One region of the Priestia sp. TGN 0903 genome, then DNA from elsewhere that is predicted to be linked to it. Evidence: riboswitches for the same ligand, from Rfam matches in the RefSeq annotation. Region 1 holds a riboswitch; each other region holds the start of a gene.
The links. A riboswitch is a leader RNA that binds a small molecule or an ion and turns the genes downstream of it on or off. The one in region 1 is predicted to bind cobalamin.

Region 1 (8,043 bases):
AATGTATCCATTGTTAAGTAGCCTTCTTGGAAGCCTTTGAAAAATGAGTGTGTTGTATAAGCTTCGCTTGGTGCTTCGAACTTTCCAATTGGGTTCACAACGGCTACAACTACCAATATTCCAATAAACGTTAATTTAATAGGTGTTAAAACTTTTCCTACTAAATCGACAATTTTCGCAGGATTTAGCGAAAAAAAGCACGTAATCGTAAAGAAAATTACCGTGAAAATGATAAGGGGAAGGTGACCTGAATTTTCTGATAAAAAAGGCTTAACGCCAATTTCAAACGAAACACTTCCCGTTCTTGGCATTGCAAAAAGCGGTCCGATTGCCAAGTATAAAATCGTAGTAAAGATAATACCGAAAGCTGGGTGTACGCGACTAGCTAAAGACTGCAGATCCTCTTTTCCGGAAAAACCAAATGCGAGAACGCCTAGCAGAGGCAGACCTACACCCGTTACTAAAAATCCAGCATTTGCTGACCAAATATTGCTTCCAGCAGACTGACCTAACATTGCAGGGAAAATTAAATTACCTGCGCCGAAGAATAGGGCAAAAAGCATAAAGCCAATAACCACTATAAATGAAAAAGGAACTTTGTTTGACACATTAAAACCTCCAAAATTATAAATGCTTTTTATTATCGTGTTGAATAATTAAAATTTTCAGAATTTTATATTCGAATAATAAAAATAAACATGTATCGTATTATACTAACCTAAAATGCATATTTCAATATAAAATTTTATTTTTTTTATTTATTCGCTGAAATAGCAAAAATAGAAAAATACTTAGCAAAAAAATCTCAGTGTACAACAATTATTTGATATGATAAAACAGAACCGTGGCTTTTAAAAATTTGCATGTGCGGCCTTACATCCTTATTAGTAAAGAACTGTTTACATAAGGTGCTGTAAGGATGTATATTTATACACGGTTCGTTGAACCGCATATGCTCGATGGGTGAAAGTCAACTGTGCGAAAGGAGCAAGAAAGTGAAAAGGTTAGGTCTAGCAACTCAGATTCTAATTGGACTGATCTTAGGCGTAGCTGTAGGTGCTATCTTTTACGGAAGCGATACGGCCATTTCTATTTTACAGCCAATTGGAGACATATTTATTCATTTAATTAAGATGATTGTCGTACCGATCGTGATTTCAGCATTAATCGTAGCGGTCGCAGGAGTAGGCGATATCAAAAAATTAGGTAAGCTTGGCGGAAAAACAATTCTTTATTTTGAAATTGTTACAACCATTGCGATTGTAGTGGGGATTATTGCCGCGAACTTATTCCACCCTGGTGCAGGGGTTGATATGGGACATATTGAAAAAAGCGATATTTCTCAATATGAGGCAACGGCAAAAACGTCTGAAAGTACAGGGATTGCTCAGGAGCTTCTTCATATTGTTCCGACAAACGTCTTTCAGTCGGTAGCAGAAGGCGATCTTTTACCAATCATTTTATTTTCCGTACTGTTTGGTGTAGGCGTAGCTTCGATTGGACAGAGAGGAAAACCTGTTTTAGCCTTTTTTGAAGGCGTCTTGGATGCAATGTTTTGGGTAACTAATTTGGTGATGAAATTTGCTCCACTAGGTGTATTTGCACTTATTGGTGTTAATATTATAAAGTTTGGTGTCGGATCACTTATTCCATTAGGGAAATTAGTGTTCGCCGTTTACTTCACCATGATTTTCTTTGTGCTTGTGGTTCTTGGAATTATTGCTAAAATGGCTGGAACAAGCATGTTTACGCTCATAAAAGTGTTAAAAGACGAGCTGCTTCTTGCTTTTACAACAGCAAGTTCAGAAGCCGTTTTACCATCTCTTATCAAAAAGATGGAAGACTTCGGTTGTTCTAAATCGGTTACATCGTTTGTTATTCCAACAGGCTACACGTTTAATTTAGATGGTTCAACCATTTATCAGGCGCTGGCATCGCTGTTTATTGCTCAAATGTACGGCATTGACCTTTCCATTATGGATCAAATTCAGCTCCTTCTTGTGCTAATGTTAACCTCAAAAGGGATGGCTGGTGTACCAGGGGCATCGTTTGTAGTTGTACTTGCTACGCTTGAATCTATGGGCTTCCCTCTTGAAGGCATGGCATTTATTGCAGGAATTGACCGCATTCTTGATATGATGCGTACCACAGTTAACGTAGTAGGAAATGCTTTAGCTGCAATTGTAATGTCCAAGTCTGAAGGCGAGTTTGATAAGCAAAAATCATTAAATTACACAAATGAATTAAAGAAATCAAACATAGCTTAAAACAAAAAAGCCGGGCAGCTGCCTGGCTTTTTTGTTTGGAGCTGCCTGTTATCTTTTTTGAAACATATGGTAAAATAAAAGAAATGAGAGACAAAGGAAGTGTCATAATGACGGAAACTGTTCAGTTAATTAAAAAGCTTGTTTCGATTCCCAGTCCTTCTGGAAATACAGAAAAGGTGATTTCATTTGTCGAAGACTATGTAAAAGAGCTAAATATTCAAACGTATCGCAATCGAAAAGGAGGCTTAGTCGCTACTATTCCCGGTAAAGATACGGATCATCACCGCATGCTGACGGCTCATGTCGATACATTAGGTGCTATGGTAAAAGAAATCAAACCGAGTGGACGTCTGAAAATCGACTTGATTGGAGGGTTCCGCTACAATTCCATTGAAGGAGAATATTGTGAAATCGAAACGTCAGCAGGAGAAGTATTTACAGGGACCATCCTTATGCATCAAACATCTGTTCATGTGTATAAAGATGCAGGTAAAGCTGAGCGAAATCAAGATAATATAGAAATTCGATTGGATGAAAAAGTACATAGCGCAGAAGATGTTCGCAGTCTTGGAATTGAAGTCGGCGACTTTGTTTCGTTTGATCCTCGTGTAGAAATAACAAAAAGCGGTTTTATTAAATCTCGTCATCTCGATGATAAAGCAAGCGTAGCTTTATTGCTTCAGCTCATGAAAACAATTCAAGAAGAGCAGATCGAACTGCCATACACTACGCACTTTCTTATTTCAAATAATGAAGAAATTGGATACGGAGGAAATTCTAATATTACGCCTCAAACGGTAGAATACTTAGCGGTTGATATGGGTGCCATGGGAGATGGACAATCTACTGATGAATACACCGTGTCTATTTGTGTAAAAGATTCAAGCGGCCCATATCATTACGGTTTGAGAAAGCATTTGGTGGAGCTAGCTAAGCAGCATGATATTCAGTACAAATTAGATATTTATCCGTTTTACGGATCAGATGCTTCTGCTGCTATTCGTGCCGGGCATGACATCGTACACGGCTTAATTGGTCCAGGAATTGATTCTTCTCATGCGTTTGAGAGAACGCATCAAGATTCATTAAACCATACGTACAAGCTTCTTTACCACTATGTGCAATCGAACATGGTTCTGCTTTAAGAAAGGAATATTTAATTAGTGTATTTTTATGCAAAACAAAGAGCAGGACGGGACTGTGATGTCTGTACTTTCCTTTCCTAAAAAAGAAGCCGGCTGTCCGGCTTCTTTTTTTAATAAATACTATATATTTTTTTACTGGTGAAGCAACAGTTGGTAAAAAAAGCACCTTTTTTAAAGAGGTATAATACGGCTTAAACCTTTTGTACATTTTGTTCATTTACAGAAGTTAAAATGTTTTTAAATTTTTAAAAGTTTCTTGTGACAAGTTTTGTAGAATGGGTTTTCAAAAGGATATGGTTTCGTCATAATGTGGATATAGCGATCACTACAATAATCGGAGGCGAATCTTTTCATGTGGGTACTGACGGTATATGCTGGAAAAGAAATGAAAATGTTTGAATTTGAAACTGAAACGCAGGCGAGAGAAGCTTTTGCAAAAACAAATGGCTGTAAAGTTCTTTCAGAAGTCGTGTATTATAATGATCCTCATTTAACATTAGTAGCTATATAATGAAAAAACAAGAGCTGACTTTATGCTCTTGTTTTTTCATAGCTTCTTGTATCTTACGAAAAGAATAGAGTTGAAATAAAAAAAAATGTACGCTATGATATGGTAGTTACTTCTATTATTCTGATAGTTTAAAAGGTTCATATATATCAAACAGCAACAGTAAAGATGCCAAGAAGGCTTAATAGGGAAACTGGTGAAAGACCAGTACTGCCCCCGCAACTGTAAGTGTGGACGAACGAGTATAACCACTGTGGAAAAATCACGGGAAGGTTCTCAAGTAGAATGATACACAAGTCAGGAGACCTGTCTTTATTGTGAAGTTTCTATTTCTCCGGGGAGCGGGAAGGGAAACGTTGGCTTAAAGTGGCATTCGTGTACACTTTTATTCTGACGTTTTACCCGCTCGCATATTAGCGAAGCGGGTTTTTCTCGTAGCACAAAACTACATATCGTGCAAAAAAGGTGCGCAATGTTCACATTGCGTTAAATGGGAAGTCTGGTGTGAAGCCAGCGCGGTACCCGCCACTGTGAAGAGGAGCTGATTGCATATGCCACTGTATTCGGGAAGGCGCAATCAAGTGATGAATCGAAGTCAGGAAACCAGCCTTTTTCTAATGCGAAGCTTACCCTACGGGATATAGGTGGAAGTGCAAAAACTTAGTTTGAATTTTTCTGCGCCTCTATCATTGATAGAGGCGTTTTTTTAGTAAAGGAGCGAATAAGTGTGACGACGTGGAACTTAAATGGAACAAAACATCACGTATTGATTTGTAATGGAAGCAGCTGTATGAGAAAAGGTGGAGAAGAAGCCACGCAAGCTATTCGAAATAAAGTGACTGAACTGAATCTAGATGAAGCGGTTCACACAACCCGTACGCGCTGTAACGGAAGATGCAAAGATGCTCCTGTAGCTATCGTGTACCCTTCAGGAGATTGGTACAAGCAGGTCACTGAAAACGTAGCTCATCGAATTGTTGAAGAACATTTAGCAGGAGGCTGCAGTATAAAGGAATCACTTATTTATGAATATGATCAAAACGGTTTTGTTTCTCCGGAAAAGAGTGACTCCATAGAAGGAATTGACAAAGTAAAAAGTAACGCATAAAGGAGGAGCTAGCATGAAAGGTAAACTGTTAGTTATTGGATTCGGCCCAGGAAGCTTTGAACATATTACACAGCGAGCAAGAGAAGCCATTCAAGAAAGTGATATGATCATTGGTTATAAAACCTATGTGGAATTAATTCAAGGACTATTAACGAATCAGCAAATTATTAGTACAGGAATGACCGAAGAAGTAAGCCGTGCACAAGAAGCCGTAAAGCAAGCTGAAGCGGGAAAAACCGTGGCGGTCATTTCAAGCGGAGATGCAGGAGTATACGGAATGGCCGGCCTTGTGTATGAAGTGTTGATTGAAAAAGGATGGAAAAAAGAAACGGGCGTAGAGCTGGAAGTGATTCCTGGCATTTCGGCTATTAATTCATGCGCATCCCTCCTTGGGGCGCCCGTGATGCATGATGCCTGTACGATTAGTTTAAGTGACCACCTTACGCCTTGGGAGTTAATCGAAAAACGAATCGAAGCAGCTGCACAAGCAGATTTTGTAGTAGCTTTTTATAATCCGAAAAGCGGAAGACGCACAAGACAAATTGTGGAAGCGCAAAGGATTTTATTAAAATACCGTTCCCCCGATACGCCTGTTGGTCTTGTGAAAAGCGCTTATCGTGACCGTGAAGAAGTGGTAATGACCAATTTAAAAGACATGTTAAATCATGAAATAGGCATGCTGACTACCGTTGTTGTCGGAAATTCATCTACGTTCTTTTACGATGACTTAATGATTACACCGCGCGGGTATCAGCGTAAATATACCCTCAACCAAACAGAGCAGCCGCTAAGACCGCATCAGCGACTTCGAAAAGAAGCAGAACCATGGGCTCTTGATCAAGAGGAGACTGTAAAGCAAACGGCTTCAGCTATTGAAGATGTTCAGAACACAAAAGAAGAAAAAGCAGCTTCACGAGCTCTGGCAGAAGAAGCGCTTCAAGCAATTTTAGGTGAAACTACTTCACCGGTCGTACACCAGCCAATTGAGTCTATTTTTGAAGTGGCAGTTAGTCCAGGGCTTGCAAATAAGAAGTTTACGCCCGTTCAAATGACAACACTAGCAGAAGTTGTTGGTGAAAAAGGTACGATGGAGTATACGCCTGACCATCAAATCAAACTGCAAATTCCAACGGCTCAGCCAGATGTGATTATTAAAAAGCTCCAATCAGCTTCCTTTTTACTATCTCCAGTCGGAGACGTGTTTACAATTAAAGCGTGTGATTTTTGTGATGGAGAAAAAAGTGACGCCATCCCGCATACGGAACAATTACAAAAGCGTCTCGGTGGAATGGACATGCCAAAAGAGCTGAAGCTTGGTATTAATGGATGCGGTATGGCCTGTTACGGTGCTGTTCAAGAAGATATCGGCATTGTCTACAGAAAAGGTGCGTTTGACTTATTTTTAGGGGCTAAAACGGTTGGACGAAACGCCCATTCAGGTCAAATTGTGGCGGAAGGCATAGCGCCCGATGACATTGTTGAAATAGTGGAGAACATTGTCCATGAATATAAAGAAAAAGGTCATCCAAATGAGCGGTTTCATAAATTCTTTAAGCGTGTGAAGAATGTTTATGGATTCGACTATCAAGATATAACACCAAAAATAAAAGTAGAACCAGCTCCGTGTGGAGATTAAAAATGGGAGGGCATTATATGAAATCAGTTTTATTTGTCGGTCATGGAAGTAGAGATCCTGAAGGGAACGATCAAATTCGCGAGTTTATCTCGACTATGAAGCATGATTGGGACCCATCTATTTTAGTAGAAACGTGTTTTCTAGAGTTTGAACGTCCGAATGTAAGTCAAGGCATTGATACATGTGTGGCAAAAGGAGCGACAGATGTAGTTGTAGTTCCAATTATGCTCTTGCCAGCTGGCCACTCAAAAATACATATTCCGGCGGCTATAGATGAAGCTAAGGAAAAATATCCACACGTAAACTTCGTGTACGGACGTCCCATTGGCGTTCATGAAGAAGCCCTTGAAATTTTAAAAACGAGATTACAAGAATCAGGAGAAAATTTAGAAACTCCAGCTGAAGACACGGCTGTTATTGTCTTAGGGCGAGGAGGAAGCGATCCTGATGCAAACAGTGATTTATATAAAATTACGCGCCTTCTTTGGGAAAAAACAAACTACAAAATCGTCGAAACTTCTTTTATGGGCGTGACCGCTCCATTGATTGATGAAGGAGTGGAACGATGTTTAAAACTGGGCGCTAAAAAAGTGGTTATTCTCCCGTATTTCTTATTTACAGGAGTACTAATTAAGCGTTTGGAAGAAATGGTGAAGCAGTATAAAATGCAGCATGAAAACATTGAGTTTAAGCTAGCCGGCTATTTCGGTTTTCATCCAAAACTGCAGACAATTTTAAAAGAACGTGCTGAAGAAGGATTAGAAGGCGAAGTGAAAATGAACTGCGATACATGTCAATATCGCCTCGGCATTATGGAGCATATTGATCACCATCATCATCACGATCATGATCACGGGCACCATCACCACGATCACCATCACCACGATCACCATCATGACCATCACCACCATGAAGATAAGGTCGGCGAGTTAAAATGATTTTATTGTTAGCGGGAACTAGCGATGCACGTGCATTAGCTGTTCAAGTGAAAAAAGAAGGTTACGACGTTACGGCGACGGTTGTAACCGACAATGCAGCAATCGAATTACAGCGAGCAGAAGTGAAAGTGAAAATTGGACGTCTCACACAAGAAGATATGATGACTTTTATAAACGAACATGGTGTAAAAGCTATTGTGGATGCAAGTCACCCCTTTGCCGAAGAAGCATCTAAAAACGCCATCGGTGCGGCTGCTGAAACATCGATTCCTTACATACGCTATGAGCGGGCTTCGCAGGCTTTTACCTACGACAATATGACGATGGTTTCTACGTATGAAGAAGCAGCTGAAGTAGCAGCTGAGAAAAAAGGAGTTATTATGCTGACAACAGGCAGCAAGACGCTGCAGGTTTTTACAGAAAAGCTCCTTCCTCTTTCAG
Region 2 (8,043 bases), 610 kb from region 1:
GTCTATAAAAACAATGAAAATAGCAACTAAGAATAGGCTCATGACGATAAATGCATAAATAGACCATTTGGTGACTCCTTTTTGAAAATAAGCAGCAAGCCCCGTATCTTTAGCGGGCTTATCTCTCATAACTAAGAAAGCGGCTCCGATTCTTGGAAGTGTAAAGACGGTTATACATGCCCAAACCGATAAAGAAGAAAGAGACGTTAATTCATAGATTGCACTAAAGCGCAGCAGAAGCAGAACAATAAGAGAAAGAATAGCAAAAGACCCAACGTGCGGATCGCTTAAAATCTGCAGTTTCTTTTCCTTTGACTGATGGGAAAAATACGCATCACTTACATCCATCCACCCGTCTACATGAAGACCACCCGTTAAAACAAGCGGCAAAAGCAAAACTAAAATACTGCTAACAATAGCAGTGATAGGTGAATAGTGAAGCAGCTGTAAAAAGCTATAAAACATTAAACCTAGTAATATGCCAATCCAAGGCAGAACAAAAAGTGAGCGTGCCGTTCTTTTTTCAGTCCATTGAACGGTTTTAGCCAGTGGTAAGATCGTAAAAAACTGAAGAGAGATTCGTAGTATGGCTATCCATTCTTTCATTTGCTTACACATTCCTTTCCTTTTTTAAAACGGGAAAGTCCCGCTTCTACACAAATAGCCACATCTGCTTTTTCTACAATATACTGATGTAATTTCCCTAACATATGCATATAGCTATATGTCGGCTCCTCTAACACGCCCGCTTCAAACAGTTCATTAGATACTAGCACGACCGTCTGAGACTGCGCAAACAGCTTATCGAGCGCTTCTATCATCTGACGAAAAACCTCTTGTTTACCTTCTTTTGTTTGCCACCTTTTTTCGGTTAAAAAAAGCTCATTGGCAAGCCAGTTTGTGACACAGTCCAAGAGTATAGTATCATCACTTCGAAGGTTTGGAAGAATTTGTTGTAAATCTACAGACTGCTCGATCGTTGCCCAAGGCGTGTTCGCCGCTTGACGTTCTGTTTGATGAAGCTGGATACGTTTTTGCATTTCACTATCTGTTTGCCGGCTTGTGGCAATATAAACAGCGCGCTTTGTACAAAAAGTTTGAACCATGTTCTCCGCTGCACGTGATTTGCCGCTTCGAACCCCTCCGCTAATAAAGATGATCATATTTCATCGAGTCCTTGTTTGATTACGTTAAGTAAATAGTCATTTTCTTCTTTCGTTTTCACAGCCAAACGGATATAGCGTCCATTTAAAAATGGGAAGTTTTCAGTATGCCGAGCTACCACACCGCGGCTTGCTAAATAGATAAGCCAGTCGCGCGTTTTAATAGAAGACGGAACGCTGCAAAGATAATAGTTTGTTTGAGACGGAGAAACCAAAAGCCCCCATTCTTCTAGTTGACTCAAGATCCGTTTTCGTTCTTGTTTAATATAATGTACGGTTTTTTTCACAAAATCTTTTTCATCTACACATATCATCCCTACTTGCTGCGATAATCCGTTTACACTCCAAGGAGGTTGTTTTTTAGACATCTTGCTAATAATTTTTTCATTTGCCAAAATATAGCCAAGGCGAAGCCCCGCAATATTAAACATCTTTGTCATCGAACGCACAACAATGAGATGTTCATAGTTTAGAATAAGAGAATCAAATGAAGGCTGATGTTCGACAAAATCAATAAATGCTTCATCAATTATTAAGTATGTACCATGATGAGCAGCAGCTTTTACTACTTTCATCCATTCCTGGTGACTATACATAACGCCCGTTGGATTATTTGGGTGACAAATCCATAGTACTTTTATATCCGGAAGAATACTCATAATCAACTCTATATCCCAGCTCCAGCCATTTTCTTCAGCTAAAGGAACGTATGTCACTTCACATCCATACGCTTTACTTGCCTGTTCGTATTCGACAAACGTCGGCTGTACAATCCCCGCTTTCTCTCCTGAAAATAAAGAAGCAATAAGGAAAAAAGCTTCAGCGGCCCCATTTGTGGGCAGCACTTGGGCAGCGGAAACATGATGATGAGCTGCAAGTTTATTTTTTAGTTCTGTTACTTCAGGATCAGGGTAACTAAACGCAGCTTCCTTGAATTCGTTCCACTTTTCGTGAAGAACAAGGGGAGCCCCTAAAGGATTTGTGTTTACGCTAAAGTCTTTTAGATGCGACAAATTCTCGGCCCCTATTGCTTTTAAAAAGACATTGGGGTTAGCTCCATGTGTAGGTAATAGCACTAATAACTCCTCCTAACAAAAGATAGAATAACCACGTAGCATAGACCGTCCTTTTCATAATGAAAACAGCTTGTTCAATATGACCGGCTTGCAGGGGAATGAGTGGTTCGCCCATTTTTGCACGATTAGATTCTATGCCTTTATATGTATTAAGCCCGCCGAGTTGAATACCTAAAAGGGCAGCCACTGCACTTTCCCCGTATCCGCTATTTGGACTTGGATGCTTCTTAGCATCGCGCTTAATCAAACTCGTTACATGCCAAAGAGAATATTGGCTTTTTGCTACATTAACAGCGGTCATCACCACTGCAGTTAACCGACTTGGAATATAGTTTAATACGTCATCGGTTTTTGCACTAAAATAGCCGAACAGAAAGTAGCGGTCATTTTTATACCCAACCATTGAATCGCATGTGTTAATAGCTCGGTAAAAAAAGGCTAGGGCTCCTCCTCCTATAAATGCATAAAAAAGCGGAGCTGTAATACCATCACTTGTATTTTCAGCCACGGTCTCTACCGTCGCTCTGGCAATTTCTCCTTCTGATAAACGATCCGTATCTCGTCCCACAATCATGCTTACTTCATATCTAGCTTTCTCCATATCTCCTAGCTGAAGCGGCTTTTGCACCTTATAAGCAGCTTCGCTTAAGGAACGAGTGGATATAGTAGTCGCAATCATTACGCCCTCTACTAAAACACCTAGTATAAAATGAACTCCGTACAAAGCATGAAGGAATAAAAAAGGAATAACTCCTGCGAGCACCACCATACTTATCACAAGAAGCAATCCTTTGAATCGTTTTCCTGCGCCTTTATTTAACCTGGAATCCATCCAATAAATCCACTTGCCAAACCAGCGAACGGGATGCGGCCAATTTTCTGGGTCGCCTATGATTCGGTCAATGAGTAGAGCAATCGTCATGGCTGTCAGGTGTGCAATCATCGCTTGTGCAATACTCATTTCTTCACCTCTTTTCCTTAAGTGCCTGCTCTAAGCTTATTTTTACCAGCTTGGCTACCGCTTGACCTAAAGCGGTCATAGAGCCTGCATATTCATATAATGGTCCTTGCTGAGACGCTGCAACTGAGATACTGTCCGTAGATGTTCCCGTAGCAATCGTCTTTGTAGCTGGATCTATGACACCCAGCTGTGACAGCGTTTTTGTTTTGGCTTCTGTAGCGGCAATAAAAAGCTGTAAAAACGCCGCATCCGTAAGCGTGCCTTCCACGAAAAAAAACATATTAATTGTACCGGGAGAAGAATAAAATGGAACAGCTTCGTCAGCTGTAATATCCACTGCGTTTCCTACTCCAGCCGTTATCACGGAAGCTACTCTTACTCCGTAGCCTTCATAACAGTAAACCGCTCTTTCTTTTAACCAAACCGCTGTCATCAACCCTACGATTTGCTCATGGCGCACATTTTCTTTCATCAAATATTGCTCATACTCTAAAGAAGGAGTATCTGAATAATAGTCTTTATGAACAAATCGATTGTAAAAGGTGTCCGTTTCCATGATGCCTGTTCCTAAAACGCCTGAGCTGTATGTTTTATAAGAAGTCTCGGTTTTCATGATTAAAAGCTCAGGCCGTTCTTCAATTTTAAGATGTGAAAAGGGACCAATCCCCTTTTCAATTCGAACTGGAATATGGTCCCTCTTTTTATTTATTGTACACCTCAGGGTATACTGCTTTTGCTAAGTCCTCTAAGCCATCTACAATACGAGGTCCTAAGCGGTTGATTTTGTTTTGATCAACCTTTTCGATGTTCCCCTCTTTTACAGCAGTCATGCTGCTCCAAGCGGGACGCTTCATAATCTCATTTTTGTCTGCATCATACGTTGCGATAATAACGTCAGGGTTTAACTTAACAACTTGCTCTTCAGAAAACTTAACCCAACCCTTTTCACTAGCCGCTACGTTATCAGCACCGATCATAGTAAGCATTTCGTTCATGAACGTACCTTTTCCTGTTGTATAAATCTCAGGAGCTCCCGATACCTCTATCCATACTTTTTTACGATCTTCTTTTGAAATCGTTTTTGCTTTTTTCTCAATTGAAGCTACTTTTTCTTTCATGTCTTTAATTGTTTGATTAGCTTCTTTTGTTTTACCCGTTAATTTACCAATTTGCGTAATAGAATCATAAACCGTATCAAACGTTGTTGAATCTTTTACAACAAATACCGGAATACCCGCACTTTCAATTTGTTTAAATACTTCATCTGAAACGCCCATACTTGAAGCGTGTGCCAGCACTAAATCAGGATTTAAAGCAATAACTTTTTCTGCATTAACGTTCATATCTCCCACCTGCGCTTTTTTCTTTACGCTTTTAGGATAATCATCGTTGCTTGTGACACCGACTAATTCTTTTTCAAGGCCAAGGGCATATACAATCTCCGTATTACTTGGCATTAATGAAACAATTTTCTTAGGCTGTTTTTTCAACGTAATTTCTTTATCACGCGCGTCTTTTACCTTCACTGGAAACGCAGCTTGTGACGTTTGTTCTGTATCTTGCTTCGTTTTTTTATCACTGTTGCTTTGGCTGCCTGCACCGCATGCAGCAAGTACGATGACTAACAGCGCAATAATGGAATACGAAAGCCATTTTTTCATCTAAATACTCCCCCTATATATTGTTCATTGTGAATACGAAACCTCCACGTTAAAGAAAAAGCAAATGATCATGCAAAAAGCAGCGCTATCCCGTTTTTTCCGCTTTGACTATGTATACTGCTCGGCAGCAGCTTCAAAATAAAAAAGCTTTACTTTCAATTGAAAGCAAAGCAGGTAACGTCAAGATAAGCAGGAAAAGAATCCGTTCACTATACTTGATATGTATGTTCATTACCCTGCTTCACCCTTCCTCGAAGGTTTCACAGCTAACAATAAGGCAGGTCTCCTGACTTACGCACAAAGCGCTTACAGTGGCGGGACCGCGCTGGTTTTTCACCAGACTTCCCTTTTCACTCAATCTTTAAATTGAGACCTTATTGCTTTACGATTATTCACTTGTCCTAGTATACCCCACTCATCGAAAAATGGAAATAGCCATTCTCACAAAAAAAGCTGCGAGAATGCTCTCGCAGCTTAGGGAATTAAAGAGTTGCTAAAAATTCACGGACCGCTTCAGGCGTTTTAGCATTTGCACTGTGCAGGTGCGCAATTTTTTCACCGTTTTTATATACAAGAAGAGAAGGAATACCCATTACATTGTTTTCAGCAGAAAGTTCTTCAAACTCATCCTTGTCAATTTTAAACCATGCTTTATCTGTATTTTCGTCAACGATTTCATCAATAAACATATCCAAACGTTTGCAATCAGGACACCACGTTGTCGTAAAAATCCCAACGCTTAGTGTTTCATTCTTAATTTGTTCGCGAAATTGTTTTTCTTCCGTAAATTGTTTCATTGTGTTACCTCCAGCGTCTATTCGTTCCTTCCTACAATTCTATAGTAAGAAGTCTGACTTCATTATAAACGATTTTTTTATCGTTGTGCTAATGTTTCAGCTTATTTAGACCATAACGGTTTTAGACGTAAAAAAATGCTAGCTTAAAAAAGCTAACATTTCGAAATTGTAGAATGTTGTGTCTATTATCAGCTGAACCACTTAGGCGGCATGTTTCGGTTCCAATAAATTTTCCCTAAATCATAATGCTTTTGAAAATTATCTGCGGCCGCATGATAGTGAAAATTAAACCAGTATCCATCTTTTGGAGGATTTTCACGCCGTACATGAAACCGTATTAAGTCCTGACCGGTTTCCCGGTCATATACATGGAAAATCTTTTCACCGTAGCCAGCAGCAGGGTGCTCGCTTATCTCGAGATTCTGAATTGACTGTTCACGTTCAGTGCCAATGTCGGTCAGCACTTCTTCAATTTTAGGTAACACTGCTTGACGAAATTCATCTTCAATGACAGGACCAATTTTTGTTCCGAATTTTTCCACTGACTGTTTTTCAGCTGATTCCATTGCATACGTAACAAATGATGAAACGTCTTCATATTTTGGTTCTTCATATGGCAAATGAATATCTTCTATAACAGCTGTGACAGGAGTTGTTTCTCTTACATACCCTGCTTTATGTTGCTTGTCCGCTTTTGCATCATCAACGTATAAATATTCTGGTGGAGTGACAAGCCCAAATGTAAATACTGTAATAAATACAATTAGCATTCTTTTTATCCATCTAGGCATTCGTATCTTTCCTTTCTCATCTTTTCCCATATGGTCTTTTCATATTGTAAAATTCATTATCATAACTCACTAGGTATTGTAACATACTTATTAATTTTTTACCTATATTTGCTTATTCATTTATGCTGTCTACGGGCATTTGACGACTTTTCAGTTACCACCTTCCTTCTTCTGTTTGAGGTTGTCACACCGAGCGGAAACCTATACAAGATATTCCTTTTTTGCTGGATGCTTAAACACAAAAGTATTTTTATGTTCAAAAATATATCATACTTTTATGAACTTTAGATGAAATTCATAAAAAAAACTTCCAAAACTTTTTAATTCCTAAAAGGTTTTGGAAGTCTTTTCAATAAGCGTAATTAATTTTACTTTTTTGGTTATTTTTGTATATCAATTGTCCCGTAATGAAATTTTGATGTTTTTCGTTTTTGCACAGTAAATCCATGCTCTTTAAAACGACTGCTTTTCCAATGATCTTTTAGCATGACCTTTTGTTTGGCTACTCTTTTTGCTTCTTGTATAGCCATTGGCGTCAGCGTGGTATACAGTGCTATTGCTTTAATACCGTTAATTCCATTCGATTCCTCAATTTGTTCTTGAAACATAGGATCAAAGTAGACAACATCAAAAGAATTATCTTCACAACACGCCAAAAACGATTCAAAATTTTGATGAACCACGTTTATACGCTTCATTGCATCATTCAACTCTTGTACGTCACTTTCCCAATTTAAAAGTCCTTGTTTGACTAAATAAGCTACATAGCGGTTGCCTTCTAGTCCGACAACTTTCCCGCTTTTCCCTACCGCTGCGCTCGCCATCATACTATCCGATGCAAGACCAAGTGTACAGTCAAGCACGCTCATTCCTTTTTCTAAACCAGCAGCTTCAATAAACGGATCACGTTCTCCCCGCAGCCATCTCTTCACTCTAAACATAGCGGAGTTTGGATGAAAAAAAATAGGTTCCTCTTCATTTTGGACGTGCAACTCTACTCTATTTTTACCGACAACCAGCACGTCTGCAGCTTCAAGATTTTGAAGATCTGCAACAGATTTCTTCTCTCTTGTTACAAAAGGTATACTTAAATCAGCGGCTACTTGTTTGGCTTTTACAATCATCTGTTCATTTGTTCGACCAGCAGTCGTAACAATCACTTTCATAACTCCCCCTACACTGTTTGGCTATTTACATAAAGAAAAAGGATGCCGATAGACATCCTTTTTCTTATAAAGTATATGCGATTTTTCTCTAAAAATCTATATACTAGATGTGACAAAAGCAGGACATTTTATGAACAGTGCTGCTTAAAGCCATTTAAAATGTTTTCAAAAATAACTTCTAACGGCTGACCTTCAATTTCATGTCGAGGAATAAAATGAACAACTTCTTTTCCTTTTAAAAGTGCCATAGACGGTGATGAAGGCTCAATGTCCCCAAAATATTCACGCATTTTAGCTGTTGCTTCCTTATCTTGACCGGCAAAAACAGTTACCACTTGATCTGGTTTTTGCTCAGACTGTAAGTACGCTTGCGTTGCTGCAGGACGTGCTAAACCAGCAGCGCATCCACAAACTGAATTAACGACAAC
Region 3 (8,043 bases), on a different contig from region 1:
ACGCCAATTTATTGGAAGCTGGTTCACCACGTAGCACCAGGTGAGATTTTAGCTCAGCGCGTTTTTTGGTCTTTTATTTTTATGCTTATTCTTTTATTAATGACAAAGAAATGGCGTACATACATTACGTTTATAAAAGAAATAGTGAAAAAACCATCCTTATTCTGGTCCCTTTTTACTGCGTCTGTACTTATTAGTGCAAATTGGGGCATTTTTATGTGGGCTGTCATTAATGGAAAAATAGTAGAAGCGAGCCTTGGACAATATATTAATCCCCTAACAAGTGTTTTATTAGGTGTTATTTTCTTAAAAGAGAGATTAAGCGGGGCTCAAATTTTTGCATTTATACTAGCAGGAATCGGCGTCTTAACGCTTAGTCTTCATTATGGTGTGGTTCCTTGGATTTCGCTTAGCTTAGCTGTTACCTTCGGATTATATGGTTTGGCAAAGAAAAAGATTAAAGCTGATTCAACGATTGGATTAACTCTTGAAACGATGGTCATCTCCCCTATTGCATTAGCATACATAGGCTACCTTACGTTTCAATCACACTTGCAGTTTTTTGATTCTTTTTCAACAAGTCTTTTATTAATGGGCAGTGGAGTAGTTACAGCTTTACCACTCCTATTATTCACAAAAAGTGCTAAAAAAGTATCATTATCAATGCTTGGTATTCTTCAATATATTTCACCAACCTTGTCTTTGCTAGCAGGAGTCATTCTATACCATGAATCGCTAACAAAAGCTCATGTTATTGCTTTTAGTTTTATTTGGTTAGCTCTTATTGTTTATACGTTCTCATCTATTACTAAATGGGGGAACAGAAAACAAATAAGAAATAAAGTGGAGGCTTAACAGAATCATACACTCTCTTACGTATTATTTTTAAACAAAATAGGCTGGGAGGAGCATTATTTATGAAACGCATTATTGACTCGCATATTCATCTAGATCAATATGAACAGAAAAGCTGGAAAGACATAGTTGAGCAGGATCCTTCGTTACAAGCGCTTATTTCTGTATCTTCTACATTACACTCTTGCCAACTTAATCAAAAAATCAGCAAGTTATATTCCTGCGTGAAACCTGCCTACGGATTTCACCCTGAACAAATGCTGCCTTCTTCAAATGAATTAGCGGAGCTGTTTGCCTGGATTGATCAAAACAATGAAGAAATGATCGCTGTTGGGGAGGTTGGTCTACCTTATTACTTAAGTCAGACCTATACTCTTTCTCTAGAGCCCTATTTGGAGCTGCTTGAAGCTTTTATTATTCATTCAAAAAAATGGGGGAAACCGTTAATTCTTCACGCTGTATATGAAGATGCTGAGATCGTGTGCGACTTACTAGAAAAACATTCTGTGCCTAAAGCTCACTTCCACTGGTTCAAAGGAGCTAAAAAAACCGTTGAACGAATGAAAAACAACGGCTACTATATTTCCGTTACACCTGATATTGTATATAAACCTAAAATCCAAGCGCTTGCCACAGATTACCCTCTTGACTACTTGATGGTCGAAACAGATGGTCCGTGGCCATTTGAAGGACCTTTTCAAAACCAGACAACGGTTCCATCAATGATGCATCAGTCCGTTCAGGAAATAGCACGTCTCAAAAGGGTTTCTGTAACGGAGACATATGATTTTTTATATCGAAATACAGCTCATTTTTATAATCTCTCCACATAAAAAGCCTTTCCCTAAGGAAAGGCTTTTTATATCTAAATTCGTTTCACAAGTTTTACGATCAGCACAATCACTGCAATGACAAGAAGAATGTGAATGATGCCGCCGCCAATATGAAAAACTAATCCTAATAACCAAAAAATAAATAAAAGTCCAATAATCGTCCACAACATAATTTTTTCTCCTTTTTTATATGTAGTATTTGTTATAATTTTATATTTCCCTAAATGTGCATAAATAAACGCATTTCATATACATCTTTTCACTAAAGAAGGTTCACATAATGTACAAAAAGCAATCATGTTCTCTGTGGTAAAATAAGTATGTAATCTTATTTAATTTAAGCGGAGATGATTAACTATGACATGGATTGTATTACTTTCCATCATTCTTGTAAGTGCACTCAAAATATTAATAACGTGTCTTCCAACTCCAGTGGTCAAATGGCTTATGACTAAATTTCAATTACACCCAACACTTGATGATCAAAACGCTACTGTCACAGTTGATGGGAAACATTTAGAAGGCAAAGACAAAATGCAAGTGATTGATTATTTTAATAAAGCAACATTTTTAAAACAATATTATGTCCATGAAGGAAATAAGGACTATTATAAACACCTAGAAGACAGTGAAACTCCACTTGTTATCGATACGAAAAAAGGGAAAAACGATGTTCGACTATGCGTATATAGCTATCATGATCATGTCGACGTCGTGAAACAATACAAAAAGAAGATTATCGCCTACAGCCTTCTGTCTGATCACCTTCAAAAGCAGTCCATAACAGCTGACCTAGCTTAAACCAGTCGCCTACAAGGCGGCTTTTTTAGTTTTTAGGTTTAGTTTGAAGTTACCTTATTTAAAAATACCAAACTTTAACATTAATTCTAATGCTATAACATAAATTAATAGAATTTTCTAAATTTTTAAGAGGTGATGGATAATGCTTTCTTTGTTAGGGTTTGGAATGATTGCTACTTTTCTTTCTTTTCAAGTGGGCCTTTGGGACAACTATTATCATGACAATTACAGCCATTTTAACGAACGCTGTTTCCCTTTAGACTTCTACTATAAAAAAAGGAAGCCGACTACCATAAGGCAATCGGCTCACACATGTAGGATATTGATTTAACACTAACAAAGTACAACACAACACTAGTAATTATATAATATATTTCATTATTTTGAAAGCGATTTCATATATATTTTTAAAAATATTTTGTTACTTGTTTTTTATAGAAAAAAACCACGTTTCAGCCAATTCGAAACGTGGTTCTTTTCTGTAAGGACTTGCCCTACAGGCTATAAATGTAAGTTACGTTCATTATAGCATGAGCCCATATACAGATTCCATGGTAATTACTGTATGATCTCGTTACGTTACGACTCGTTGTATTTTTCTGTCCATGTGCAGCGTATTCCATGGTTCGTCCTGTTCAGCTAGCCTTTTGATAAAGCCTTGTGAAGCCCAAAAAGGAATAGCGCCAGGTAAGAAAGGATGAGTATGCAGATACAGCGTGTCATAAAAATGACTTTGGGCAAATTGTTCAACTGCTTTTAACAGCTGCTGTCCAATGCCTAGACGCCGGTACGCTGGATCGACATAGCATTTTACAATCTCAGCTGCAGTTCTATGTTCATATCGCTCTTTTAATGCATGAAACCGTCCATCGTAAGCGTATAAACCAATGGTTCCAATTACTTGTTGATTTTCCGTAACAGCTGCAAAAAAAGCAGCGTCTTTCGCTTGAACGTAATGTTCATTAAAATGAAGCAAATCCACAGGAAGCTGATTTTTTTCCAGTATAGGAAATAGCTCATTCCGCATATTCATGACAAACTGAATCACTTCAGCATCCTTTTCTTTTACTTCTTTAATTTGATACATTTGTACTTCTTGCACGTTTACTGTCACATCCTTTTAACGATCATTGTATACTTTTTCTTTTCTCTGCTTATGCTGCAATGTTAACTACGGCGTTACGTCTAAATGCTGAGTCAGCATATAATACTCGCTTGGATTTGTTGTCCAGTTTTTCACTTTTTGATTATAAGCAACAACAATGTTTGGATGTACAATCGATGACGTCAGCATTTTTCTATTAATCAAAGCGGTTGCTTGTTTGGCTAACTGATCTCGTTTTGCGTCATCTACTGTTGAATTTAACTGTTCTATCATTTTTGTTAGCGTATCATCATTAATCCGGCTGGCATTTAAACCACCGCCGGGCAAATAGTTCGTACTTAAATAATAGCTGGCATCTCCTCTAGGTGCTGTGATAAGGCTGTACAATGCTAAATCCCAATCATCTTTTGCCATTACATATTCATCGCTATCTTCAACTAGTTGAATCTTAATAGTAATTCCTAACTCTTTGGCATTAGACTGTATAAGCTGAGCAATTAAAGGCAGTTCTGGCAAAGAACTGTATGTGACAAGAGAGAGCGATAGTGGCTTTCCATTTTTAATTGCTTTGTCATTTTTGATTTGATAGCCTGCTTTCTCTAAATATTTTTTAGCAGATGTCATACCTCTTTGCTCATTAGCAGTACTATCAGCAAAAGGAAATTGGGGTAAAAATGGACCTCGAGCCGCTGCCGCTTGATTGTTCATGATGCTGCTAACAATTTCTTTTCGGTTCAATAAGGTATCGATAGCTTTTCTTACATTTTCGTCTTTTAATGCGTCATTAGTTTGATTGTAAAGCAATAAATGGGTGCGCACACTAGGTACTCCACTTACTTTAAAAGACGGATCTGTTTGTAAAGTGCCCAAGCTTTCTAAAGGCGGGCGATAAATAATATCGGCTGTTCCAGATTGAAGAGCAGCAACTCGCGCATTAGCATCTTCGTTAAATCCAAAGATCGCACTTTTCAATTTCACTTTTCCACCCCAATAATTTTCATATCTTTCTAATTTTACTTGATTTCCTTGATCAAAAGACAAGACGCGAAATGGACCCGTACCAATGGGCTTCTTAGCTATATTAGAAGCATTAACATCTATAATAGCTGTATTTGGATGCACTAATTCAGAAGGAAATTTAGGCATTGGTTCTTTTAATGTAATTGTCAGCGCATGACTGTTCGCTTTCATTTCTTTAATATTTAAAGCGTTTTTCATCGCATAACTTTGGTCTATCGTTCTTTGAAGAGAAGACTTAACGGCATTTGCATCCAGCGCTTTTCCGTTTTGAAACGTGATGTTCTTTCTTATCATAAATGTCCATGTAAGGCCGTTATCTTTCGTTTCCCACTTTTCAGCAAGCCAAGGCTTTATTTTTAAATCGTCGTTGATTTTAACAAGCGTCTCCCCTACTCCCCCACGAACTGCTGTATAATTATCGTCCGTATGAGGATCAAGCGTTGCAGATGTAAAATTAAATAAAAACGTCACACTTTTATCCGTTTTCTTTCTTTCTTTTATACTTACGCTCTCTTCATTAGGAGCGCAAGCAGTGAGGCAAAGTAACACGAGAAATATCATAGATACAAGTTTTTTATTATTTATCATTCATTTTTCCACCTTCTATTTTAATACACAAAAAAAGCACTTCTAAAAAGAAGTGCTTGCCTTCACAACAAATTCAGATAAACGTATCCCTTGTTTATCGTATTTTTGATTCTGCCAAAACACCTCCCTATCCTCGTAGGTTATTGTGTGCTGCGATTTATGGCAGGTCTCCTGGCTTCAAGTCATTGCCTTATACCGCCTTCCCGTCTCTAAATAGACAGTGGCTTTTTGACATAAGGCTCCTTGTTACAGTGGCGGGACCGCTCCGGATTTTCACCGGATTCCCTTTTAAGGCAATTGAAAAACAATTGCCACCATAAAAGCTGGTTATTTAATTTAGTAGCGTGCTCTTGAAACTCTAGAAGTGGAAGCTGATGGTGAAATATCTTCATCATCAAATCCAGTGGCAATAACGGTTACCATCATTTCGTCCTTTAAATCTTCATTAATCACAGATCCAAAAATCATATTTAAGTCCTGATCAGAAGCGGACGTGACAATATCTGCTGCTTCCTGTACTTCGTAAAGACTCAGGCTGCTGCCGCTCGTAATGTTCAGCAGCACGCCTCTTGCTCCATCAATCGATGCATCTAGCAGCGGACTAGAAATCGCTTTTTTCGCTGCTTCAATTGCTCGATCTGATCCCGAAGCTCGTCCGATACCCATAAGCGCAAATCCTTGATTAGACATAATTGTTTTTACATCAGCAAAGTCAAGGTTAATCAGCCCCGGAACAGCGATTAAATCTGAAATACCTTGAATACCTTGGCGAAGAACATTATCTGCTTCACGGAATGCTTCAAGCATAGGTGTCTTTTTATCAACGATTTCAAGCAAGCGGTCGTTTGGAATGACAATAAGGGTATCTACCGATTCATTCATCGCAGTAATACCGCCTACTGCTTGCTTGGTACGTTTATTTCCTTCAAACTTGAAAGGGCGAGTAACTACTCCAATTGTTAAAGCATTTAGTTCACGGGCAATTTGGGCAATAACCGGAGCTGCTCCAGTACCAGTGCCTCCCCCCATGCCAGCTGTTACGAATACCATATCTGCGCCTTGCAGTACTTCTTGAATTTGCTCTCTGCTTTCTTCTGCAGCTTCTCTTCCTACTTCTGGATTAGCTCCTGCACCTAATCCTCGCGTTAATGCCGCACCAATCTGCATTTTCACATCTGCTTTAGATAAATTAAGCGCCTGAGCATCCGTATTAACGGCGATAAATTCTACCCCTTGTACACCATGTTCAATCATACGGTTAACGGTGTTATTTCCTCCACCGCCGACTCCAATTACTTTAATTCGCACTAATGGCGATACATCTGCATCAAATCCAAACATTCTAAGTTCCTCCTCAATGATCAAAATTACTTTCTCTTATTATCCGAAAAAACACGTGAAGAACCTTTTACTCCTATGTTTAACGCGTAACTGTTCTTTTGTTTTACAGATTTTATACATTTCTCTTTTAACCTTTAAATCTTTACATCTTTATGTAAAATTATTGTTGTTCTGAAGTTAGTACGCCGAACTCTTTTTTGGTTTTCCCACTCAAAACGGCATATAAGCTTATTGTATCATTCATTTGACAGATGTCTGTATTTAATTTTGAGTAAGATGTGACTAAGAGAATAATATTTTTATAGACAAAATGAGAAAAAGCCCTTAGAAATAAGGGCTTCTCTAGATAATAAACCATTTTATAATTTCCCAGTTAAGAATTGAGCTTCTCCCATACCAAAGCTCCAGTCAGCATTACCGTTTTCAACAATTGAAATCATAATGTCGCTTGGCTGAATTCCGCAGCTTTCTCCCAGCTCTTTTACAATTAATTTGTAAAGAGCTTGTTTTTGCTCTTCTGTTCGCTGTTTGCTCGTCACACTTATAATAACCAAATCCTTGCTTCTCTCAAAGCCAAGACCTGTATCTTCAATAATCATTTCATGAGCAGGATGCTGATGTACAATTTGATAACGATCGCGTTCTGGGACGCCAAAGGCTTCTAGCATCGCTCGATGAGTAGCGTCTAGTAATGCTTTTAACTCTTTTTCGTCTCTTCCTTCTATTACATCAAATCTAAGTAATGGCATACTAAGTAACCTCCAGCTTTTTGTCTAATGTATTATTGCTTTATCATATCACAACTATCATTTGTAAAAAAAAGATATGCTATTCACAATGTGCTCTCTAGTGAAAGAGACCTCAAACTCTTCAATAAAAGCTGAACCTAATAAAAAGAAATGAGCAGCATAACAACTCATTTCATTAGTACAAAAATATTTATAATAAGAGCTAAAATACATGCAGATACAATGGCAATGAGTACGTTCATCACAAGGTTTTGCGAGGATGTTTTAGCTTGTTTTTTCATATCAGCCCGACTCATCTGTTGCTTTTCATGATCACTTTTAGACATCACGTAGCCTCTCCTATTCATCAAAATGTCAGCAGTGTATAAATGATTTTTGAGAAACCTTGATCCAGTTCTTTTGTATAAACAGCAGCACATGCAGGTTATCATCAGTTATTTTAGCATGTTTTGTCAAATAAGTGGACTATGTAGCGCTTCAATTTAGTATTCACAGCCAAATATATTTAAATTCGTTGCTTTTCTCTTCTTTTCTCGCTATTGTTTGAGAAGAAGGATAATTAGATACGATAAAGGATGATACGATATTGAATAACCATACGCAGCTGCCTCAGTATATCTACACATACGCATGCAGCGAAGAGGAACTCTCACTATGTCAATTAGAGAGACGCTCTCTTTTTGAAATTGAAACTGAGAAACCTATCATAAGAAGCGCCGTTAAACTTGATCCAAGCAGAAGCCCTTTTATC
Region 4 (8,043 bases), on a different contig from region 1:
ACATCACGGTAAATGCTATTTCTCCAGGATGGATTGAGACATCTGACTACGATGGCCTTCGTGAAATCGATCATACGCAGCATCCGTCTAATCGGGTAGGAACGCCAGCGGATATCTCAAGAGCGTGTATGTACTTAACAAACGTCGAAAATGATTTTGTAACAGGAGCTAACCTCGTAGTAGACGGGGGAATGACGCGAAAGATGATTTATGAACATTAAGTATCTATAAAAAAGGCTGAGATAAAAATATTTTAGACGAAGTGAAAAAATGAACCCTTGATCAAAATTTTTGATTAGCGGTTCGTTTTTTTATTACGGTGAACGTAGGTTTCACCTGTTTCATTCCTTCTAGCAGTTGATTGAAGGGCACGACGAAGACTCCTGCGGAAAAAGCGGAACAGATGAGACCCCGCAGGCCGCAGGAACGCAAGTGACGAGGAGGCTCAGCGGCCGCCCGCGGAAAGCGAAGTCGTGCACGGAAATCAACTGCGGTATCAAAAGCGGTTCAGCTCATATATCCCATTTGTTTATTTTAGATTGGATTCATTTCGTTATGTCTCAACCTCTTTTGATGATCAACAAAAAAAAATAATTTTTCTGTTGACAGGTAATAATAATCATTGTAAAGTAAGTTACATAAAGTAATTAAATTTCAATTAATATTTTTTTAGTTTAATATCTCGAATTAGAGATATAAGAATTCATTATATCTTGTTTATCTCCTTTTATCAGGGGGAAGGGTATAAACATGCAATTTAAGCTTAAAAAAACAAACAATTAGGAGTGTGGAAAATGGGTTTTTTAGATAAATTATTTGATAAATCAAGTGATCAACAACAGGTTGGAAAAGATTTTTATGAAGCAATTAAAAACCGACGTTCTATTTATGCAATTGATAAAAATGTAAAAATGTCAGAAGAAAAAATTGAAGAAATTATTAACTTTGCGGTGAAACATACTCCTTCAGCATTTAATTCCCAAAGCGCACGCGTAGTCGTTTTATTTGGCGAACAGCATGATAAAGTGTGGAATATTACGAGAGAAACGCTTCGTAAAATTGTTCCAGCTGAAAATTTTTCAGATACGGATCAAAAAATGAACTTATTCGGAAGCGGCTATGGAACAGTTCTTTTCTTTGAAGATCAAGAAGTAGTTGAAGGGCTGCAAAAGCAGTTCGCATCTTACAGCGAAAATTTCCCGGTTTGGTCTAACCAATCATCAGGCATGCTGCAGCATGTGATTTGGACAGCGCTTGAGCTCGAAGGCCTAGGAGCAACATTGCAGCATTACAATCCATTGATTGACGATGAAGTAAAAGCAGCTTGGAATATTCCGAGTTCATGGAAATTAATTGCCCAAATGCCATTTGGTAATCCTGTGGCGCCAGCGGGTGAAAAAGAATTTCAACCACTAAGTGAACGTGTAAAAGTATTTAAATAAGCAAAAAAAGAGGTACGGACAAAATTATTTTAGTTGAAGCAAAATCCGAACGATTCATCGTTCGGATTTTTTTATTGGTATGGCAAGCGTAGGCGTTGCGTATGTAGCTGCTTCTAGCGGTTGATTTTGTTATATCTCAGACCCTTTTTTACGGTAAATAGTTTGAATATTCTTTTATGTTTAACCTAAGAAAAATGCGGTTAAATAAGAGGAGTAGTCCTCAAATCTTCTGTGGAATTTATGCGCTATACATAAGCAATTCAACGATGTTTTACAAAAAAAAAAGTTTTTAACTTGGTTTTTTAGAGAATATTTGTTAACATATCCACTTGTGAGGTCTTAGTAAGAGGAGGATGATGTAAAGAATCCCATATCGGACGCAAGGGCGTAGATATGTGGAGTGGAAATTTTAAAGGAGGATATTATGTCTGATCAAGGAAATCAAGGAAAGTTTAAAAAATCAATATCGTTACTTGACCTAACGTTAATTGGGATGGGAGCTATTTTTGGTTCCGCCTGGTTATTTGCGGTTAGTAACGTAGCGTCAAAGGCTGGTCCAGCCGGAAGTTTTTCGTGGCTGATTGGCGGAGTCATTATTTTACTTATCGGTTTAGTGTATGCTGAACTTGGAGCAGCGCTGCCGCGTACCGGTGGAATTATCCGTTATCCGGTTTACTCACATGGTCATTTAGTGGGTTACTTAATTTCATTCATTACCATTATTGCTTACACAAGTTTGATTGCCATCGAGGTAACGGCTGTACGTCAGTATGTTGCGTTTTGGCTTCCTGGTCTAACTAAACATGGTTCTGAATCGCCTACTACAATCGGCTGGTTATTTCAGTTCGCGTTATTAACGCTATTTTTTATCATTAACTACGTAAGTGTAAAAGCATTTGCTAAGTCAAATGTTATTATATCTGTGTTCAAATATGCGGTTCCTCTTACAATTATCGTCGTGTTAGCTTATCACTTTAAATCAGCTAACTTTACAACTGGCGATTTTACTCCGTTTGGTTTTAATGGTATTCAAGCAGCCATTTCAACAGGTGGCGTTATGTTTGCTTACCTAGGACTTCACCCTATTGTTTCTGTAGCCAGTGAAGTTAAAAACCCGCAGCGTAATATTCCAATCGCGCTCATTATCTGTATTGTACTTTCAGCGATTATTTACACAGCACTGCAAGTATTGTTCATTGGTAACATTCCGGCTGATATGCTATCAGGAGGATGGGGAACAATTCAAGAGCAATTCTCTTTACCATTTAAAGATATTGCACTTATTTTAGGCCTTGGCTGGTTAGTAACGCTTGTTATTTTTGATGCTATTTTATCACCAGGCGGTAACGGGAACATCTTCATGAATACAACTTCTCGTTTAGTTTATGCTTGGTCTCGTAATGGAACACTATTTAAACGTTTCTCAAAAGTAGATAAGAAAACAGGAATTCCACGTGCGTCACTATGGCTATCGTTTGGAATGTCCGTATTCTGGACACTGCCATTTCCTTCTTGGGAAGCGCTAGTAAACGTATGTTCAGTAGCACTTATTCTGTCTTATGCGATTGCGCCAATTTCAGCTGCTGCATTCAGAGTAAATGCAAAAGACCTTAAAAAGCCTTTCAAATTAAAAGGCATGAGCGTTATTGCTCCTGTGTCATTTATCTTCTGTTCATACATCGTATATTGGTCAGGATGGACGACAATTTCTTGGCTTCTAGGATCACAGCTTCTAATGGTTGTTATCTACGTAGCATTTAAGAAATACGTACCAACTGACGTTGTAAAATTTGCACAGCAGCTTAAATCTGCTTGGTGGCTAGTTGCTTATTATATTATTATGCTTGTTATCTCTTACCTAGGCTCATTTGGTGGAGGACAAGGTGTGCTAAGCAACCCGCTTGACTTAATTTTAATTGCTCTTGTTTCAATCGGTATTTTCTACTGGGCGAAATACACGGGTTTGCCAAAAGCAGTTATCGATACGGATGATTAATAAAAAACACGGCATGAATTCATGCCGTGTTTTTCGTTTGTATAGGGGCGTACTCTATTTATTTATCAAACAGCCACGTTTTTAAGATAGCAGCATACTCACGAAAGTAGGCTTGAAGTTTAATTGAATTTGGTGTCTTTGCACCTAAAGGATAAACGTCAAAACCTTGACGCTTGGCAATAATAGAGGCGCGAAATAAATGAAAATCACTGCTAACAAGCACGACTTTTTTGTGTTGAATATCAACTTTCTTTTTAGTGAAAGTGAAATTCTCAAAAGTAGAAGTTGACTGATCCTCTTTTATCATTCGATTCTTTTTAATTCCTTCTTTTCGTAGAAAACGATAGGCTGCTTCTGCTTCAGAAATTTCTTCATCGGATCCTTTTCCACCCGTTACGATAACTTTTGTTTGTTTATGAGTCTTTAAATAAGATAAAGCCGTTTTTGCTCGTTCTTTTAAACTAGGAGACATTTGATCTCCGTCTACTTTCGAACCTAAAATGAGCACATAATCTGCTTTTTGCGGAACAGGCTGATGAGCGGTTTGATACATACAAAAAGACATGATTACAGCATAAAGAACAAGCAAACTAATAAAGATATAAATGATTTTTTTCTTCAACTACGAGCACCTTCCTAGCTATTTCATAAGATGTTTGGAAAATAATTGTTATTATAGCATACGAGACCCAAATAAGTATAAACACAGTAATATATAATAATAGAAGAAAATCGTTATTGTGAATGGTTATAAAATTCGTTACAATAAAGAATAAATGATTTTAAAAGTGCCTCTAAGGAGGATAATAGGGAAATCGGTGTAAATCCGGTGCAGCCCCCGCTACTGTAAATGTGGATGAACCTGCAAAGACCCACTAGTCAAACTAGGAAGGATGCAGAAGTAAAATGAAGCATAAGCCAGGAGACCTGCTTTTAAAAACCCCTTATTTTTCGGTGGGAGAAATAAGTCAAGACAATGTGTTAATGAGCGCATGACCAAACCTTGACTTTTACAGTTAAGGTTTTTTTATGTGATAGGGAGTGGAAAAAGTGAAAAAAGGAAAACCTCTTATGATTCAAGGAACGCACTCAGACGCTGGAAAAAGCATGATTGCTACAGCGTTTTGCCGTATTTTTAAAGAAGACGGCTATCAAACTGCACCGTTTAAATCGCAAAATATGGCGCTTAATTCATACATTACAATGGATGGAAAAGAAATTGGAAGAGCGCAAGGAATTCAAGCTGAAGCGGCTGGAGTAGAAGCAACAACCAATATGAATCCTATTTTAATTAAACCAACTCGTGATCATGAATCTCAAATTGTCGTTCATGGAAAGCCGCTTCGTAATATGTTTGCTTTTCAGTATCGGCAAGAATTTTTTAATGAAGGTTTGAACGTTATCACGGAGTCTTATAAAGAGCTTGCCAATCATTATGATCGAATTGTGATTGAAGGTGCTGGAAGTCCTGCTGAAGTGAATTTGAACGATCGGGAACTGGTAAATATGCGCGTAGCAAAGATAGCCCAAGCCCCTGTTGTGTTAGTAGGAGACATTGATAAAGGAGGGGTTTTTGCGAGTCTGGTGGGTACTCTTCAATTGCTTCCAGATGAACATAAACCTAGAGTAATTGGAGTGTTAATCAATAAATTCCGAGGAGACTTAGAGCTTTTAAAACCGGGGTTGAAGTGGTTTGAAGAATACACGGGAGTTCCGGTACTAGGAGTGATTCCTTATATGCACGACGTGGAAATTGACGCTGAAGATTCGCTATCACTCAGAAATTACTCAACGCTTGTGAATCCGTTAAAAGAAATCGATATTGCGGTTATCTCGTATCCTCGCATCTCAAATTTTACGGACATTGATCCTCTAAGCTTAGAAGAAGACTGTCATGTGAGACTTGTAACCAAGCCATCACAACTAGGTACGCCTGATTTAATTGTTTTACCAGGAAGCAAAAATACGATTGAAGATGCGCAGTTTTTACAAGAAAGCGGCCTGGCTCTAGCCATTAATCAAGTCTTGAACGCAACAAACGCTCACGTTATTGGCATCTGCGGGGGATATCAAATGTTAGGCGAGACAATTACGGACCCCGATGCAGTAGAGTCCCGGATTGAATCTATTAAAGGGCTGGGTTTGCTTCCAGTGGAAACCGTTATGACAACCAGCAAAAAAACAGAAAGAGTTTCTGGATATGTTCAGTTAGAGAGTGAGAAGGTTTCGATTGAAGGCTATGAAATTCATATGGGAAAGACGGTTTCTAAAAGCATAACGGAAGCCTTTGCGGTGGTAGATGATCAAAAAGAAGGAACGGTTAAAGACAACATCATTGGCACGTATGTTCATGATGTGTTTCATAACGATGCTTTGCGCAGAGCTTTGCTTAATCAAATTCGTAAACTTAAAAAATTGCCGCCTATTACGGATACATTCAACAGTCGCCTGCAAAAAGAGGAGTCTTTTTCAAAAGCAGCAGCATATGTGAGAGAAGCTGTAGATATGGAAAAGCTGTATCATTTAATAGACAACTATAAAAGCCCGGAGCAAGCACAAAAAGTGTAGCTTGTAGAGGTTTTCGCTTGTTTTTTCACCGAGAACTTTAGTACGCTATTCTACGTTGCCTAGTTCAACAGTCTAGCACTCGTAACAAATAAAAGATGATTGTTTCCAATACTATGTAGGATGGAAACATGGTTTATGGACAGGAAAATGAATGGTTAATGTAATGTAAAACATCACGCCTCGTTTCCTAGAGGAGCTGAAAGTATTGATTTTTAAACGTATTTTTTTAAACAAAGCATCTATTTTATACATAGTCAGTTTATTTATTGTATGTACTTCGGTGATTATGGGAGTATTTATTGGTACAGTTTCGTTAACCGTAGGAGATACAATCAAAATTATTATTGGCCACCTTACCGGACTATCCTTATATCACGGTCCGGAAAACATGGATTTAATCATTTGGCAAATTCGTTTTCCAAGAGTACTGGTGGCATTTTTAGTAGGAGCTTCGCTTTCAATAGCAGGAGCTGCCTTTCAAGGGCTATTAAGAAACTCTCTTGCAGATCCTTACACGATCGGAGTTTCCTCAGGTGCAACCCTTGGCTCTGTCATGGCAATTTATTTTCACTGGAGTATTTTTGGTTTGTCTATCTTCACGCTGCCTGTAGTCGGCATCGTATCTGGTTTTATTACTCTTCTTTTAGTTTTTGGTATTACGAAACTCGCAAGCGGCAATTTGGCCAATGAAACCATCATCTTAGCGGGGATTATTTTATCATCCTTTATGAGCGCGCTTATTTCATTAATTGTAGCTCTTTCTCCTGAAGAAGATGTAAGGCAGGTTTTATATTGGCTAATGGGAAGCGTATCAATGAGAGGATGGTCGCATATTCAAATTTTAGGGCCGTTCTTTTTAGTCGGTACGATTATGCTGCTGTTACATGTGAAAGAGCTGAACGGCTTAGCATTTGGCGATCAATCCGCTCAATTTATGGGGATAGACGTAAAGAAGAAAAAAAGAATGATTTTAATAGGTGCATCCGTATTAACCGGGGCTGCGGTATCAGTATCTGGGGCAATTGGATTTGTTGGCTTAGTTATTCCCCACGTAGTGCGTCTCGTAGCGGGAGCTAATCATAAGCATGTACTGCCGCTTTCTATTTTAATCGGAGGAAGTTATTTGGTTTTAGCCGATTTATTAGCAAGAACGATATTAGAACCTCGTGAACTGCCGATTGGAGTCGTAACCGCCTTAATTGGTTCGCCAATTTTTACGCTGCTGCTTGTAAAAGAACGTATGCGGAAAAGAGGAATATCATGATTGAACTATATAATGTGACGGGAGGATACGATAAACAGAAACCGACCGTTCGTGACATCACGTTCACCGTAGACAAAGGTTCTTTTGTTGCTTTACTAGGACCAAATGGAAGCGGAAAAACAACGCTTATTCGCTTAATTATGAATGTATTAACCACTCAATCAGGAGAAGTGAAGGTAGAAGGGAAGTCAGTGAAGGCTTATTCACCAAAACAACTGGCGCAAAAAGTTGCAGTCATGACGCAAGAAAATCAAATTGGATTAGAATTTACGGTTCAAGAAATTGTTTCACTTGGACGTTATCCTTATCAGGCAAAAGGTTTGTTTAGCACTGTATCAGCACAGGATGAAGAAGTGGTAGAAAGCGTGATGAAATTAACAAACGTCTGGCACTATCGAAATCATACCTTTCAATCGCTGAGCGGTGGAGAAAAACAGCGGGTTTTACTTGCTAAAGCACTGGCGCAAGAACCTGACTACTTACTTCTTGATGAACCAACGAATCACTTAGATGTAAAACATACGATGGAACTGCTTCAGCTGTTAAAAACGTTACAGCAGGAAATGAGCTTGACGGTTCTGGCCATTTTGCATGATCTCAACATTGCCTCGCTGTTTGCAGATAATGCCGTATTATTGAAAGATGGAAGAGTAGAAGAAACGGGGATGGATGCCATTTTTCAGGATGCAGCTACGTTAAAAAGAGTATATGGCGTTGATTTGCATGTATTTCACCATCCCGCTGTGAACAAGCGGCAAATTGCTTTTGTGCCG

Region 2: linked by a shared signal. The riboswitch ahead of ACRPLY_RS03770 (ABC transporter substrate-binding protein) and the one ahead of ACRPLY_RS00575 ((2Fe-2S) ferredoxin domain-containing protein) in region 1 are both predicted to bind cobalamin.
Region 3: linked by a shared signal. The riboswitch ahead of nikA (nickel ABC transporter substrate-binding protein) and the one ahead of ACRPLY_RS00575 ((2Fe-2S) ferredoxin domain-containing protein) in region 1 are both predicted to bind cobalamin.
Region 4: linked by a shared signal. The riboswitch ahead of ACRPLY_RS13275 (cobyric acid synthase) and the one ahead of ACRPLY_RS00575 ((2Fe-2S) ferredoxin domain-containing protein) in region 1 are both predicted to bind cobalamin.

The regions. Positions count from the first base shown of each region.
Region 1 is NZ_JBOZGL010000001.1:102,875-110,917, forward strand. Features, by position in the region: gene brnQ (branched-chain amino acid transport system II carrier protein) at 1-608, opposite strand, end outside; gene ACRPLY_RS00560 (cation:dicarboxylate symporter family transporter) at 996-2,267, shown strand; gene ACRPLY_RS00565 (M42 family metallopeptidase) at 2,375-3,412, shown strand; gene ACRPLY_RS00570 (hypothetical protein) at 3,765-3,923, shown strand; cobalamin riboswitch at 4,070-4,248, shown strand; cobalamin riboswitch at 4,367-4,546, shown strand; gene ACRPLY_RS00575 ((2Fe-2S) ferredoxin domain-containing protein) at 4,648-5,028, shown strand; gene cobJ (precorrin-3B C(17)-methyltransferase) at 5,042-6,664, shown strand; gene ACRPLY_RS00585 (sirohydrochlorin chelatase) at 6,682-7,602, shown strand; gene cobK (precorrin-6A reductase) at 7,599-8,043, shown strand, end outside.
Region 2 is NZ_JBOZGL010000001.1:717,542-725,584, forward strand. Features, by position in the region: gene cobS (adenosylcobinamide-GDP ribazoletransferase) at 1-606, opposite strand, end outside; gene ACRPLY_RS03750 (bifunctional adenosylcobinamide kinase/adenosylcobinamide-phosphate guanylyltransferase) at 603-1,163, opposite strand; gene cobD (threonine-phosphate decarboxylase CobD) at 1,160-2,239, opposite strand; gene cbiB (adenosylcobinamide-phosphate synthase CbiB) at 2,214-3,200, opposite strand; gene ACRPLY_RS03765 (adenosylcobinamide amidohydrolase) at 3,205-3,813, opposite strand; gene ACRPLY_RS03770 (ABC transporter substrate-binding protein) at 3,902-4,861, opposite strand; cobalamin riboswitch at 5,121-5,253, opposite strand; gene ACRPLY_RS03775 (thioredoxin family protein) at 5,344-5,658, opposite strand; gene ACRPLY_RS03780 (YpjP family protein) at 5,847-6,449, opposite strand; gene ACRPLY_RS03785 (class I SAM-dependent methyltransferase) at 6,830-7,609, opposite strand; gene ACRPLY_RS03790 (BrxA/BrxB family bacilliredoxin) at 7,744-8,043, opposite strand, start outside.
Region 3 is NZ_JBOZGL010000008.1:97,885-105,927, forward strand. Features, by position in the region: gene rarD (EamA family transporter RarD) at 1-855, shown strand, start outside; gene ACRPLY_RS22760 (TatD family hydrolase) at 918-1,688, shown strand; gene ACRPLY_RS22765 (lmo0937 family membrane protein) at 1,721-1,858, opposite strand; gene ACRPLY_RS22770 (YfmQ family protein) at 2,046-2,489, shown strand; gene ACRPLY_RS22775 (GNAT family N-acetyltransferase) at 3,064-3,591, opposite strand; gene nikA (nickel ABC transporter substrate-binding protein) at 3,661-5,202, opposite strand; cobalamin riboswitch at 5,346-5,536, opposite strand; gene ftsZ (cell division protein FtsZ) at 5,539-6,543, opposite strand; gene ACRPLY_RS22790 (tautomerase family protein) at 6,903-7,292, opposite strand; gene ACRPLY_RS22795 (hypothetical protein) at 7,460-7,618, opposite strand; gene ACRPLY_RS22800 (TRM11 family SAM-dependent methyltransferase) at 7,879-8,043, shown strand, end outside.
Region 4 is NZ_JBOZGL010000003.1:441,120-449,162, forward strand. Features, by position in the region: gene ACRPLY_RS13250 (glucose 1-dehydrogenase) at 1-221, shown strand, start outside; gene ACRPLY_RS13255 (hypothetical protein) at 358-594, shown strand; gene ACRPLY_RS13260 (nitroreductase family protein) at 795-1,442, shown strand; gene ACRPLY_RS13265 (APC family permease) at 1,867-3,438, shown strand; gene ACRPLY_RS13270 (YdcF family protein) at 3,497-4,060, opposite strand; cobalamin riboswitch at 4,208-4,387, shown strand; gene ACRPLY_RS13275 (cobyric acid synthase) at 4,480-6,006, shown strand; gene ACRPLY_RS13280 (FecCD family ABC transporter permease) at 6,212-7,270, shown strand; gene ACRPLY_RS13285 (ABC transporter ATP-binding protein) at 7,267-8,043, shown strand, end outside.